2 regions of the Brevibacillus sp. NPDC058079 genome follow, and region 1 is predicted to be linked to the other one. Evidence: riboswitches for the same ligand, from Rfam matches in the RefSeq annotation. Region 1 holds a riboswitch; the other holds the start of a gene.

Evidence for each region. Region 1 has a riboswitch for S-adenosylmethionine ahead of ACFVS2_RS17730 (pyridoxal phosphate-dependent aminotransferase). Riboswitches for the same ligand answer to the same signal wherever they lie in the genome.
Region 2: linked by a shared signal. The riboswitch ahead of ACFVS2_RS08945 (aminotransferase class I/II-fold pyridoxal phosphate-dependent enzyme) and the one ahead of ACFVS2_RS17730 (pyridoxal phosphate-dependent aminotransferase) in region 1 are both predicted to bind S-adenosylmethionine.

What each region holds. Positions count from the first base shown of each region.
Region 1 covers NZ_JBHVSO010000005.1:400,772-406,328, forward strand. Annotated here, with positions in the region: gene ACFVS2_RS17710 (2OG-Fe(II) oxygenase) at 1-47, opposite strand, end outside; gene ACFVS2_RS17715 (methylated-DNA--[protein]-cysteine S-methyltransferase) at 40-579, opposite strand; gene moaC (cyclic pyranopterin monophosphate synthase MoaC) at 752-1,234, shown strand; gene ACFVS2_RS17725 (MFS transporter) at 1,238-2,491, shown strand; SAM riboswitch class I at 2,552-2,666, shown strand; gene ACFVS2_RS17730 (pyridoxal phosphate-dependent aminotransferase) at 2,750-3,931, shown strand; gene ACFVS2_RS17735 (hypothetical protein) at 4,083-4,553, shown strand; gene ACFVS2_RS17740 (aminotransferase-like domain-containing protein) at 4,749-5,557, shown strand, end outside.
Region 2 covers NZ_JBHVSO010000002.1:473,181-478,737, forward strand. Annotated here, with positions in the region: gene ACFVS2_RS08935 (YhcN/YlaJ family sporulation lipoprotein) at 182-784, shown strand; gene ACFVS2_RS08940 (trans-sulfuration enzyme family protein) at 808-1,995, opposite strand; gene ACFVS2_RS08945 (aminotransferase class I/II-fold pyridoxal phosphate-dependent enzyme) at 1,992-3,155, opposite strand; SAM riboswitch class I at 3,250-3,369, opposite strand; gene ACFVS2_RS08950 (pyridoxamine 5'-phosphate oxidase family protein) at 3,444-3,902, opposite strand; gene ACFVS2_RS08955 (DUF5665 domain-containing protein) at 4,071-4,382, shown strand; gene ACFVS2_RS08960 (hypothetical protein) at 4,392-5,557, opposite strand, start outside.

The DNA.
Region 1 (5,557 bases):
GAATGCCAGTCAAGTGCAGCGATCCTTTCTGTCACTGATTTAGCCATGTTTCACACCCCGATTTGTCTTTTTCTCCAGATCAAGCAGAGTTGTCTTCATGGGCAGTCCTCCACGATAGCCAGTTAGTGATCCGTTTTTACCGACAACGCGGTGGCAGGGGACTGTAATGAGAACCGGATTGGCACCGATTGCTGCACCGACGGCACGAACAGCAGCAGGCTTTTCAATGATGTTCGCAATGTCGGTGTACGATGCCGTTTGACCGTATGGGATTTGGCACAGTGCCTCCCAGACAGCGAGCTGAAAAGGCGTTCCAGACAGGTCGCAATCCATGGAAAAATGCTCGCGCGTCCCCTGCAAATACTCCATCAGTTCTGTTGCAAAAGGCTGTAGCCATGGTTCGTCTTGCACCAGTGCACTTTGTGGATGATGCTTTTCAACCCACGCTTCCAATTCAGCAAAAGGCTGGTTGACCGAGCCGACATAACAAAGCCCGGCAGCCGTTGCAGCCAAATAAATGGTCCAATCACCATGCACAAGCATTGACCAACGTACCGTCTGATCCTTAATCGTTTCCATTTCCATACGCCTCCTTTGAGCTGTGTACGCACAGTATACCTCCAGCACCTGTTCTTCGTACGTTTTTAGGAGTGGATGAGCAAGATAACGAAACAGTGTCGTCTACATTCTCATTGCTTTTATCCAGCGGCGGGAGTAAGGTAGGAGGAGATAGAGGAGGAACGATACTAGTATGACTGATCAATTAACACATTTTAATGAACAAAATCGAGCTCGGATGGTGGACGTGTCTGAGAAGGACGTCACAAAACGGGTGGCTGTAGCCGAGAGCCAAATCAGCATGAAACCCGAAACGCTCGCCCGAATCCGTGAAGGTCGGATCGAAAAGGGCGATGTACTCGCAGTTGCGCAGGTAGCAGGTGTCATGGCTGCCAAAAAGACGTGGGAAATCATCCCGATGTGTCATCCGCTGCCATTGACTGGCATCGACATACAATTTGCTTTTGTAGATGAAACGACGCTTGCGATTACAGGAACCGTGAAGACGACAGGGAAAACTGGCGTCGAGATGGAGGCGTTGACCGCTGTCAGCATAGCGGCTTTGACCGTGTATGACATGTGCAAAGCCATGGATAAAGAAATGATAATCGGTCCAACCAGTCTGCAATCCAAAACAGGCGGAAAAAGCGGCGATTTCCATCGGGGAGAGAAGTAAGCCATGAGGCAAAAGTGGGAATCCTATCCGAGCAGCATTCGTTTATTGGCGATTGCTGCCGTCATTTTTTCTACAGGAATGGCGTGTATTTGGCCGCTTGTCACGATCTATATTCACAACCATCTCGGAAAGCCGCTGACTGTAGCCGGCTTCTTGTTGCTTTTAAATCAAGGCGCATTCTTGATCGGGAGTATTGTCGGCGGGATGATGTTTGACCGCTGGGGAAAAATGCGCACCATTATTGTCGGTTCCATCGGCGTTATTCTGATATCGATCGGCTTAGGTCTTACGCAAGATTTTACGATTTATGTTGTCTTGCTTCTATTGAATGGTCTGTTTTACGGAACACTTTCTCCTGTGATGAATGCACTGGCAGTAGTGTTATGGCCGGACGGGGGACGGAAAGGAATCAATCTGATTTATGTCACCCTCAATGTGGGGGTAGCTGCCGGTTCTGCGCTGGGCGGCTTCTTGGCAAGTGTTTCGTTTGCCTGGACGTTTTTCGGTAATGCGATCTCGCAAGTGATTGTGCTCGCCATGTTCATGCTCATTTTGCCGCGTCAGTTAAAAATGGTGGAACAACGCGAAAACTCGACGACTGGACAAAGTATGTCTGAGCAAGCAACTGGTGATGTGCTGCAACAACCACAGCAAGAGCCAAAGGTGGTATGGGGAGCATTGCTGCTATTATGTGGGGGGCTATTAATTAGCTGGATTGTCTATGTACAATGGACGACGGTGCTGTCTACCTACATGCAATCCCTGGGCATTTCACTCCGTCAATACAGTCTGTTGTGGACGCTGAACGGAGGTTTGATCCTGTTTGGTCAGCCATTGATTGCGTGGGTCATTCGACGCTTTGCCCGTACGCTAAAAGCACAAATGCTCTTGGGCGCTTATATTTTTGCCTTGTCGATGCTGATTCTGTCGCAATCAACGGTTTATGCAGGCTTTGTGGCAGGCATGTTCGTCATGACGCTAGGAGAAATGCTCGTGTGGCCAGCGGTGCCGGCAGTAGCTGCACAGTTTACGCCAGAGGGACGTGAAGGCTTCATTCAAGGTCTGATTGCAGGAACTGGATCAGCAGGGCGGATGCTCGGACCACTGCTCGGCGCCTTCATTTTCCAATCGATTCATGCGCAGGGACTATTGTTCGTGATGGCAGGCTTGTGTCTGTTGTCTGTGGCATTCTTCGCTTTCCACACCTCATTTCAAAAAAGAAGGCATCAAGTGTCGGTACAGAATCAAGCATCTTGACACGGTTTACGTGCTCAAGTAGTATGATATAGACGAAAAAACAGTATATTCCGTGTGTTTGACTTATTCAGAGAGGTGGAGGGACTGGCCCTATGAAGCCCGGCAGCGGATCTGTTCCATGTGATGGACAGATGCTGTGCCAATTCCAGCAGGATTTTTTCCTGACAGATAAGGACGTGACCAAGCTGATCTCCCCCTTTTTCTGTATGGAAAAAGGGGGTTTTACTGTATTGGGCCCAAGAAAGGAATGGAAGAAAGATGCGCATTCAACCCTCCGACATGATTGATCGACTCCCTACCCAGTTTTTTGCGACCCTGGTGGCAAAAGTAAACAAGGTCATTGCGCAAGGCCATGACGTCATTAACCTAGGGCAGGGCAATCCCGATCTGCCGACACCGCCGCACATTATTGAAGAATTACAGGCACAAGCGGCACAACCACTCCATCACAAATATCCGCCTTTTCAGGGACGCGTGGAACTGAAGCAGGCAGTGGCTCATTGGTATAAGCAAGAATTTGATGTAGACCTCGATCCGGAGGAAGAAGTAGCGATTTTGTTCGGCAGCAAAACCGGACTCGTAGAGATTTGCCAAGTACTCATGAACGCAGGCGATGTTGCACTGGTTCCGGACCCAGGCTATCCGGATTATTGGTCGGGGGTTGCAGTCGTAGACGGACGGATGGTCATGATGCCTCTGAAGGCGGAAAATGACTTTTTACCAGACTACAGCCAGCTCTCCCAAGCTGATTTGGATCGAGCGAAACTGATGTTTCTCAACTATCCGAACAATCCAACAGCAGTCAACGCACCACTCGAGTTTTATGAGGAAACGATTCGTTTTGCCCGAAAACATGAAATCGTCGTCTGCCATGACTTCGCCTACGGGGCGATCAGCTATGACGGGAAAAAGCCAGTCAGCTTCATGCAGGTTCCGGGAGCAAAAGAAGTGGGCGTAGAATTTTATACCTTGTCCAAAACGTACAACATGGCAGGCTGGCGTGTTGGTGCCATGGTAGGAAATCGCGAGCTGGTTCGTCTGATTAACCTCATTCAGGACCATTACTTCGTCAGTCTGTTCGGAGCGGTACAGATGGCGGCAGCCAAAGCGATGACGGAGTCACAGCAGTGCGTTCGCGATCTCGTCGCTGTCTACGAAAGCCGCCGCAATGCCTTGTACTCCAATCTGCATCGGATTGGCTGGCAGGCGCCACCATCTCAAGGTTCGTTTTTTGCTTGGCTTCCTGTTCCAAGTGGCTTTACTTCCGTGGAGTTCTCTGACCTGCTATTGGAAAAAGCGCATGTCGTCGTAGCGCCAGGAAATGGCTTTGGTCCGACGGGTGAGGGCTATGTGCGAGCGGCTTTGTTATCCAATGAAGATCGTCTCGCAGAAGCGGTCCAACGGATTGAGCGGTTGGGGTTGTTTACGAAAACAAAATGAAGGCAAGGGAATTCGACCACACTACCATACAAATGGAGTGTGGTTTTTTTATTCTAGAATAAAAATCATTCTCATTATTGACAGATAATGATTTTCATTATACGATGACATTGTTAATGATAATTAGTCTCAGCGAGAGCGGGAGGGTACCATGCGCTATCAGATTAACGGTTACACGGATATGTATACGGTGATCGCCAACGAGCGAAAAATCGGCGGAGCCATTGAAGCAGGCCAGATTCGCTTGCGGACGGGAGAAGTTTACGCCAATGCTGTTCTCACTCGTTTGGAAATGTCAGGTGCGCATTTTTGCTCAATCGGATTTGTAACAGAAGAAGGCAAAAGACTGATTGTCCATGTGAATGATATCAGCATGATCGCTGATGCTCGTCACGTCAACGTTTGTGAGCTGACGAACGAATGCATGAGAGTGGAGAAGTCCGCAGAGAGACTGAAGCGATTGAAGCGTCTCTGTGAACTGAATGAAGGCAGCTGTACGCCAACCTTCCAAGAAGAGGCATTGCTTTTGGCAAGCGATATTGGCATGGAAGAAGCGTCCACGCATGTAGACCTCTCTTTCCTCCCACACACAGAGAAACCACGTGTGTTTCGAATCGCCTAGGAAGATATAGCCCATACATATAGCCCCCTTTTCGTTAGAGACGAAGAGGGGTTTTTTGCATGCAGTGTGTCAAGACTAACGATTGAACAACCGCTCGACATAGTCAAAACCTATCCGCTCATAGCTAGTAAGGATTGGACTTACGCTGTTGACAGTGATAAAACAAGGATAAGCAAAATCAAGGGGGAACGGAACATGGAGTACTCATTTTCAAAATCTGTTGAAGCACTATCCTCCTCGGCTGTCCGGGAAATCTTGAAGCTGACCCAAGGCAATCAAGTGCTCTCGCTCGCAGGTGGACTGCCAGCAGAGGATTCTTTTCCAATCGCAGAGATGCGTGAAGCGTTCAACCGCGCATTCGAACAAGGAGCAAAAGCTCTTCAGTACGGATTGACTGATGGATACTTGCCGCTTCGTGAGTGGATTGCATCCCGCATGAAGCAAAAGCATATGAACGTCGGTGTAGATAATATGATCATCACTACGGGCTCTCAGCAAGCAGTGGACTTGTTGTGCCGTGTATATTTAGATGAAGGCGATGTCGTTCTCGTAGAAAACCCTACCTATTTGGCAGCGGTTCAGTTGTTCCAATTCCGGGGAATCAAAGCGATTCCCGTAGACGGCGATGCTGATGGGATGGATATGGACGATCTGGCGAAAAAAATTGCCCAGTATCGCCCGAAAATGGTGTATGTCATTCCTACCTTTGCTAATCCGACAGGAAAGGTATGGAGCCTCGAACGCCGTCTCGGTTTGCTTCGTCAATGCAAGGCCCAAAACATTCTCATCCTGGAAGACGATCCATATGGAGAGATCCAATTTGATGGGGAAGCTCCGTACCGCTCGATTTTCTCACTGGATGAGCATCCGACCGATTCCTGTGTGGTGTACACCAGTACCTTTTCTAAAATTGTCGCGCCAGGCTTGCGTACTGGATGGGCCATTGGAGATACACGCGTGATTCAAATGATGGTGAAGGCGAAGCAAGCAGTAGATTTGCAGTC
Region 2 (5,557 bases), on a different contig from region 1:
TCTTAAATACCTTATGCAATTTTTGGAGGGATGCTCAAATGCGGCGACGTGATGTACTACAGTCTATGTTCAGGTAGACAGAGATAGACGACCCATTGGCAGAATGAAAATGGGCAGCCCAGAACAAAATACTTGTAACCCTGCCCTCCTCACGAAGGAAGGCAATACTGGGAAAGGGAGAATGCCTGTGAAACGGATCATGATCTTCTGCCTCGGTTTTAGCTTGTTGCTTACAGCATGCATGTCGGGCAATAAACCACCGGCGAATCAGGCTGCACAGCCGAAGCATGCCACTCATACTCAACGCGTTCAGCAAACAGCTCCTAAGCCTGCTTATAATCAATCTTCGCAAGCTACCGCTGATCGTCTGGTCCAACTGGCAACACGTGTGAAAAGAGTACACAGCGCGACTGCTGTGGTCTTGGGCAAATATGCCGTAGTCGGTATTACTGTGGACCCGAATCTGGATCGCCCAGAAGTCGGCGTCATTAAGTATACGGTTGCGGAGGCACTGAAAGAAGACCCTCAAGGAGCGAACGCTGTCGTAACCGCAGACCCCGCCGTCGTACAACGGTTACGGGAGATGAGAGATGATATTCGCCGCGGTCATCCTGTTGCCGGAATTACGGAAGAGTTAGCGGATATCGTAGGTCGGATCATACCGCAACTACCGCGCAGTGTGCAGCCTCGCGAAGAAACACCTGCTCAAGTAAAAGAAAAACGCATGCACAAAGAGCCACAAGGACAAAACAAGATCAACGTAAATCGTACAGGAACACCTTAAAAGAAAAGAGGTATCCCCCGAATTTAAGCCCGGGAGAATACCTCTTTTTCTTTATGGACTGGTGCTTCAGATGGCAAATGATCCAAAGCTTGCTTCAAATCTGCCACCAAGTCATCGAAATCCTCCAAACCAGCTGACAGCCTGATCAAACCATCTGTTATTCCCCTTGCAGCTCTTTCCTCAGCAGGCATCGCTGCATGTGACATCGTAGCTGGGTAGGAGAGAATCGTTTCCACTGCCCCGAGGCTGACAGCCACAATCGGCAATTTTACGCGATCAAACAACGCTTTTGCTCGCTCGCGGCTCCCTACATCAAAAGAAAGAACAGCCCCATGACCGGTCGCTTGTTGTGTTTGAATCAGGTGACCGGGATGATCCTCCAGTCCTGTATAGTAGACTCGGCTTACCTGTGGATGCGAAGACAACCAGTCAGCCAAGCTCGCGGCTGTTTTCGTACTGACATCCAGTCGGGCTTTCAATGTTTTGAGCCCACGCATTACGAGCCAGCAGTCCTGCACACCCAAAATCGCTCCCATGCCATTCTGGATAAAGTAGAGCTGTTCCCCTAACGCAGCCTCTCTGGTCACAGCCAGACCTGCCACGACGTCGCTATGCCCTCCGATAAACTTCGTTGCACTATGAATGACCACATCTGCGCCAAGCTCCAATGGCCGCTGGTAATACGGTGTAAGGAATGTATTATCGACAATGACGAGCAAGCCGTGCTCCTTCGCGATACGAGAAACCGCTGCAATATCTGTCACCTTTAAGGTGGGATTGGAGGGGGTCTCCAGGTAAACCCCTTTCGTTGCCGGTGTAATGGCCGCACGAACGGCTTCTGTATCTGTTGCATCCACGAACGTAACGGAGATGCCCATTCTCGACAATACCTTGGTCAAAAACCGAAACGTGCCACCGTATACATCTTCCGCCACTACTACATGGTCTCCAGCTGAAAACAACATGAACACGCTGGAAATGGCAGCCATGCCAGATGAGAACGCGAAACCGCGTGAGCCTCCCTCCAGAGACGCAATGGCTTCCTCCAAAGCCTGCCTGGTCGGATTGCCTGATCTGGCATAATCGAATGTACCTGGCTGATCGATATCAGCCTGATGAAACGTGGAAGCCTGATAAATTGGAACCGACGACGCACCTGTGAACGGGTCAATGCAAGTCGAACCGTGGAGGAGCTTGGTTGCAAAATTCATCGTACACTCCCTCCTACGACCAAACTAGCATTCAAGGCCTGAAACAAATCGGCTACGACATCATCTGGATGCTCGATGCCAACCGACAGTCGCAACAATCGATCACAAACACCGACATGCTCTCTGACTTCTTGCGGGATATCGGCGTGAGTTTGCGTCGCCGGATACGTACACAATGACTCGACACCACCCAGACTTTCTGCAAAGGACACGATTTGCAGATTTTGCAGGAACAATCCCACCTGCTCTGCATCACGTACGCGGAACGATACCATCCCACTATGCCCAGTCGCTTGATTCACCTGGATCTCATGTCCCGGATGCTCTGGCAGACCTGGATAAAATACCTCAGCCACTGCTGGATGCTCACGCAACTTTTCCGCTACAATCAAGGCATTGGATTGGTGGCGCTCCATCCGCAATGCCAATGTTTTCATCCCGCGAACGAGAAGCCAACAATCTTGCGGTCCGAGTACAGCACCGATTGAATTGTGCAAAAACCGGATTTTTTCCGACAACTCTTCTCCTTTTGTTACGATGAGTCCCGCCAGCACATCGTTATGTCCTGCCAAATACTTGGTTGCACTATGTAGGACGATATCTGCACCAAGCTCTAGTGGGCGTTGACAATACGGGGTTAAGAATGTGTTGTCTACAATCGTCAGGATCCCGTGCTGTTTCGCCAATTGTGTTACTGCTCGAATATCAGTAATCTGCATGAGCGGATTGGTTGGCGTCTCGACGAAGATGGCCTTTGTATCCGGGCGAATCGCATCATTGAGTGCACGAATGTCACGCAAATCCACGTACGAAAACGTCAGACCGTAACGAGAGAGCACTTGCTCGAACAATCGATAGGTTCCCCCGTACAGATCGAGTGAAACGATCAGATGATCCCCTTGGGAAAACAAACCCATGACAGTATGAACAGCAGCCATTCCTGAGGCGCAAGCAAATCCTGCATCCCCTGATTCCGCTTCAGCGATAGTCTCCTCCAAAATGGTTCGAGTAGGATTAGCTGTGCGTGTATAATCATATCCAGTGCTCTGGCCCAAGGCAGGATGGCGATAGGCTGTTGCATAGTAAACAGGAAAGCTCACCGCCCCTGTTTTTTCGTCTCTGCCTACTCCCGCCTGAATCAATTTCGTTTCCAATTTCATGTCTGTTTCTCTCCCTCCAATTGTGTACGAGGGCATCAAAAAAGCCCCCTTTCCTCTGAAAGAAGGCTTTGTTTACGTCACCGTAAGCAAATCCTTCTCATCTTTCAGAGTTTGATAACTCTGCAGGAATTAGCACCATTATCTCCCTGTTAAAATACAGGTGATTGGTTGCCGGGCATCATCGGGCCAGTCCCTCCGCCGCTCTGGATAAGAAGATTGCTATTCAATTTGATTGACCCTAATACTAAAGGATCGGCAGGATTCTTGTCAACAATTTATTTCCACCCGTTAATTTGCATCTTTCAAGGCGGTCATAACTTGATTGTCCAGCTTCGCTGCCGCATTTTTGTCATACGTCTTTTCATATTGTGGTTCTACGGAAATACGGGAACCGTAAAACATAATATCACGAACAGCCTCAATCTTGATTTCTGCCATGGCCAGCTTGAGCGGAACACCTTCCAGTCGGTCTGTTTTGACGACAGCACGACCATTAATGGCGAAAGACGAGCCGGCACCGATCAAATGCAGGACAACTTGCGGTTCCTTCGCAATATTAGCCAAAATACGTGAGCGATTATCCACGGCAAAACGAATCATATCGGCGCTGACAGCATACGTCCAGGACAAAGAGCTGAGCGATGGTGCCCCTGACTCATGGTCTACTGTGCCCAAGGTAACAAAACGCTCCTTTTGCAAGAGCTTGAATAAATCTTCGGAAAGAGATTGGGAAACAGTTTCAGCCATTTCAAAGCCTCCTAACAAACGTTTTGTACGTTCATTTTACCCTTCGCTTAGCTGATAGGCAAACGTTTCCTCTTCACCTTGATTCTGGTTGTCTTTTTCCCTAGACTGGTAGGTAACGATACCGAATGATGGAAGGGGTTGGACACCTTGTCGCCTACAGACCGCCTCATGCAGCAAATTGATCAAGTCCTTGAAGAGCTTCAGGAAGTTCGGAAGGTAAATGAGCGGATGCATAAAATTGCGATGTTCCTGGAAGATATTCGACTAGCAGATGTGATCCAAAATTACACAGCCCCGCGCAAGCTGCTCTGGATCAATTTCCTCGCAGGTCTTGCCCGGGGTCTGGGGTTGACGATTGGTACTGCTATCGTTTTGGCTTTCCTCGGCTCCCTCTTGACGCAATTTCTTTCCATCCCCATTCTGGGGGATTACATCAGACAATTGGTGGAGTACGTCGAGACGTACAAGCAGCGACCTTAACGCTAGAGCCTAGTCTCTGTCGTCACGATCATCATCGACCTGGTCATTATCGTCATCATGATGTTTGTCGTGCTTTTTCCAATAGCCATACGCGTTGCCGTTGGGATGCTTATCTTTCTGCTTCCCTTTTTCTTTTTTCTTTTTGTCATCATCATCGTCTTTATCCTCGTCTGTTGGCTTCACAGGCTCGACAATGACTTTTGTGCTTAATGCAACGTCAGCTTTCTTAACCAGCTTATCGTCTTCATACAATGCGAATTGAATCGATTTGGCGCTAAAGGAATGGTTCTTGTACGACAACGTCAAAGAAAACTCACCTTTGTCATTCGGTTTAATCTCTTTTTTCTTCCCGTCAGGAGCGATCACAAACAATTCCGTATCGTCCTTTTTATTCCAGCCGCTTACTGTCCCCTTCACCTGAATGGACTTGGCGGCAGGATTGTTTACAGCAGTCGCCTTGATGGCATATTCGGTCGCTTGATCCTTATCAGGAGCGTTAACGATTTCTACCTGAACGGATTCGGAATCAACCTTCTTGCCATCCTCGTAAACCTCGATCAAGGCTTTTTGATCTTTTGCTGCTTGTACATCCTTTAGTGAAACGGTAAAGCTCCCTACACCATCCCACAGCTTTTTCACGTTTGCGTCTTTTTTCACGCCATTATAGGTGACAGTTACTTTGTCTGCCCCCTGCTTGACAATTCCTTTTACTTTTAATTCCTTTTTCTTCGCATCCAATACAGACATGGTATGGATGATCATTTCCTTATCTTCTTCTGCTTTTGGAACGATCTTTACCTTTTCGCTATCAACCAACTTGCTGCCTGCATAGGCACTTACGGTTACATACGGTTCATAGGATGCATCAGGAGCTTCAAAGCTGACCGTAAAAGAGTGCTCGTTGGTCGGCACGACTTCAATGATGTCGGAATTCGGCTTTTTCACAACCACTTTGGTGACATCCGAAGTCACAATCCCCTTTATGTACACCTTGTTATTTTCAGTCTTGGCATTTACACTCACGATTTCTTCATCATTGTCTGTTAGGCGCACTTCCAGCCAAATATCGCTGTAGTACTCATTGTAGATACGCTCCCACTCCGCTTTGTTTTCTTCCATAAACGTTTGGAGCTTCGTGTTCAAGTTGATTTCTTCTACAATGATGTACAAGTGGT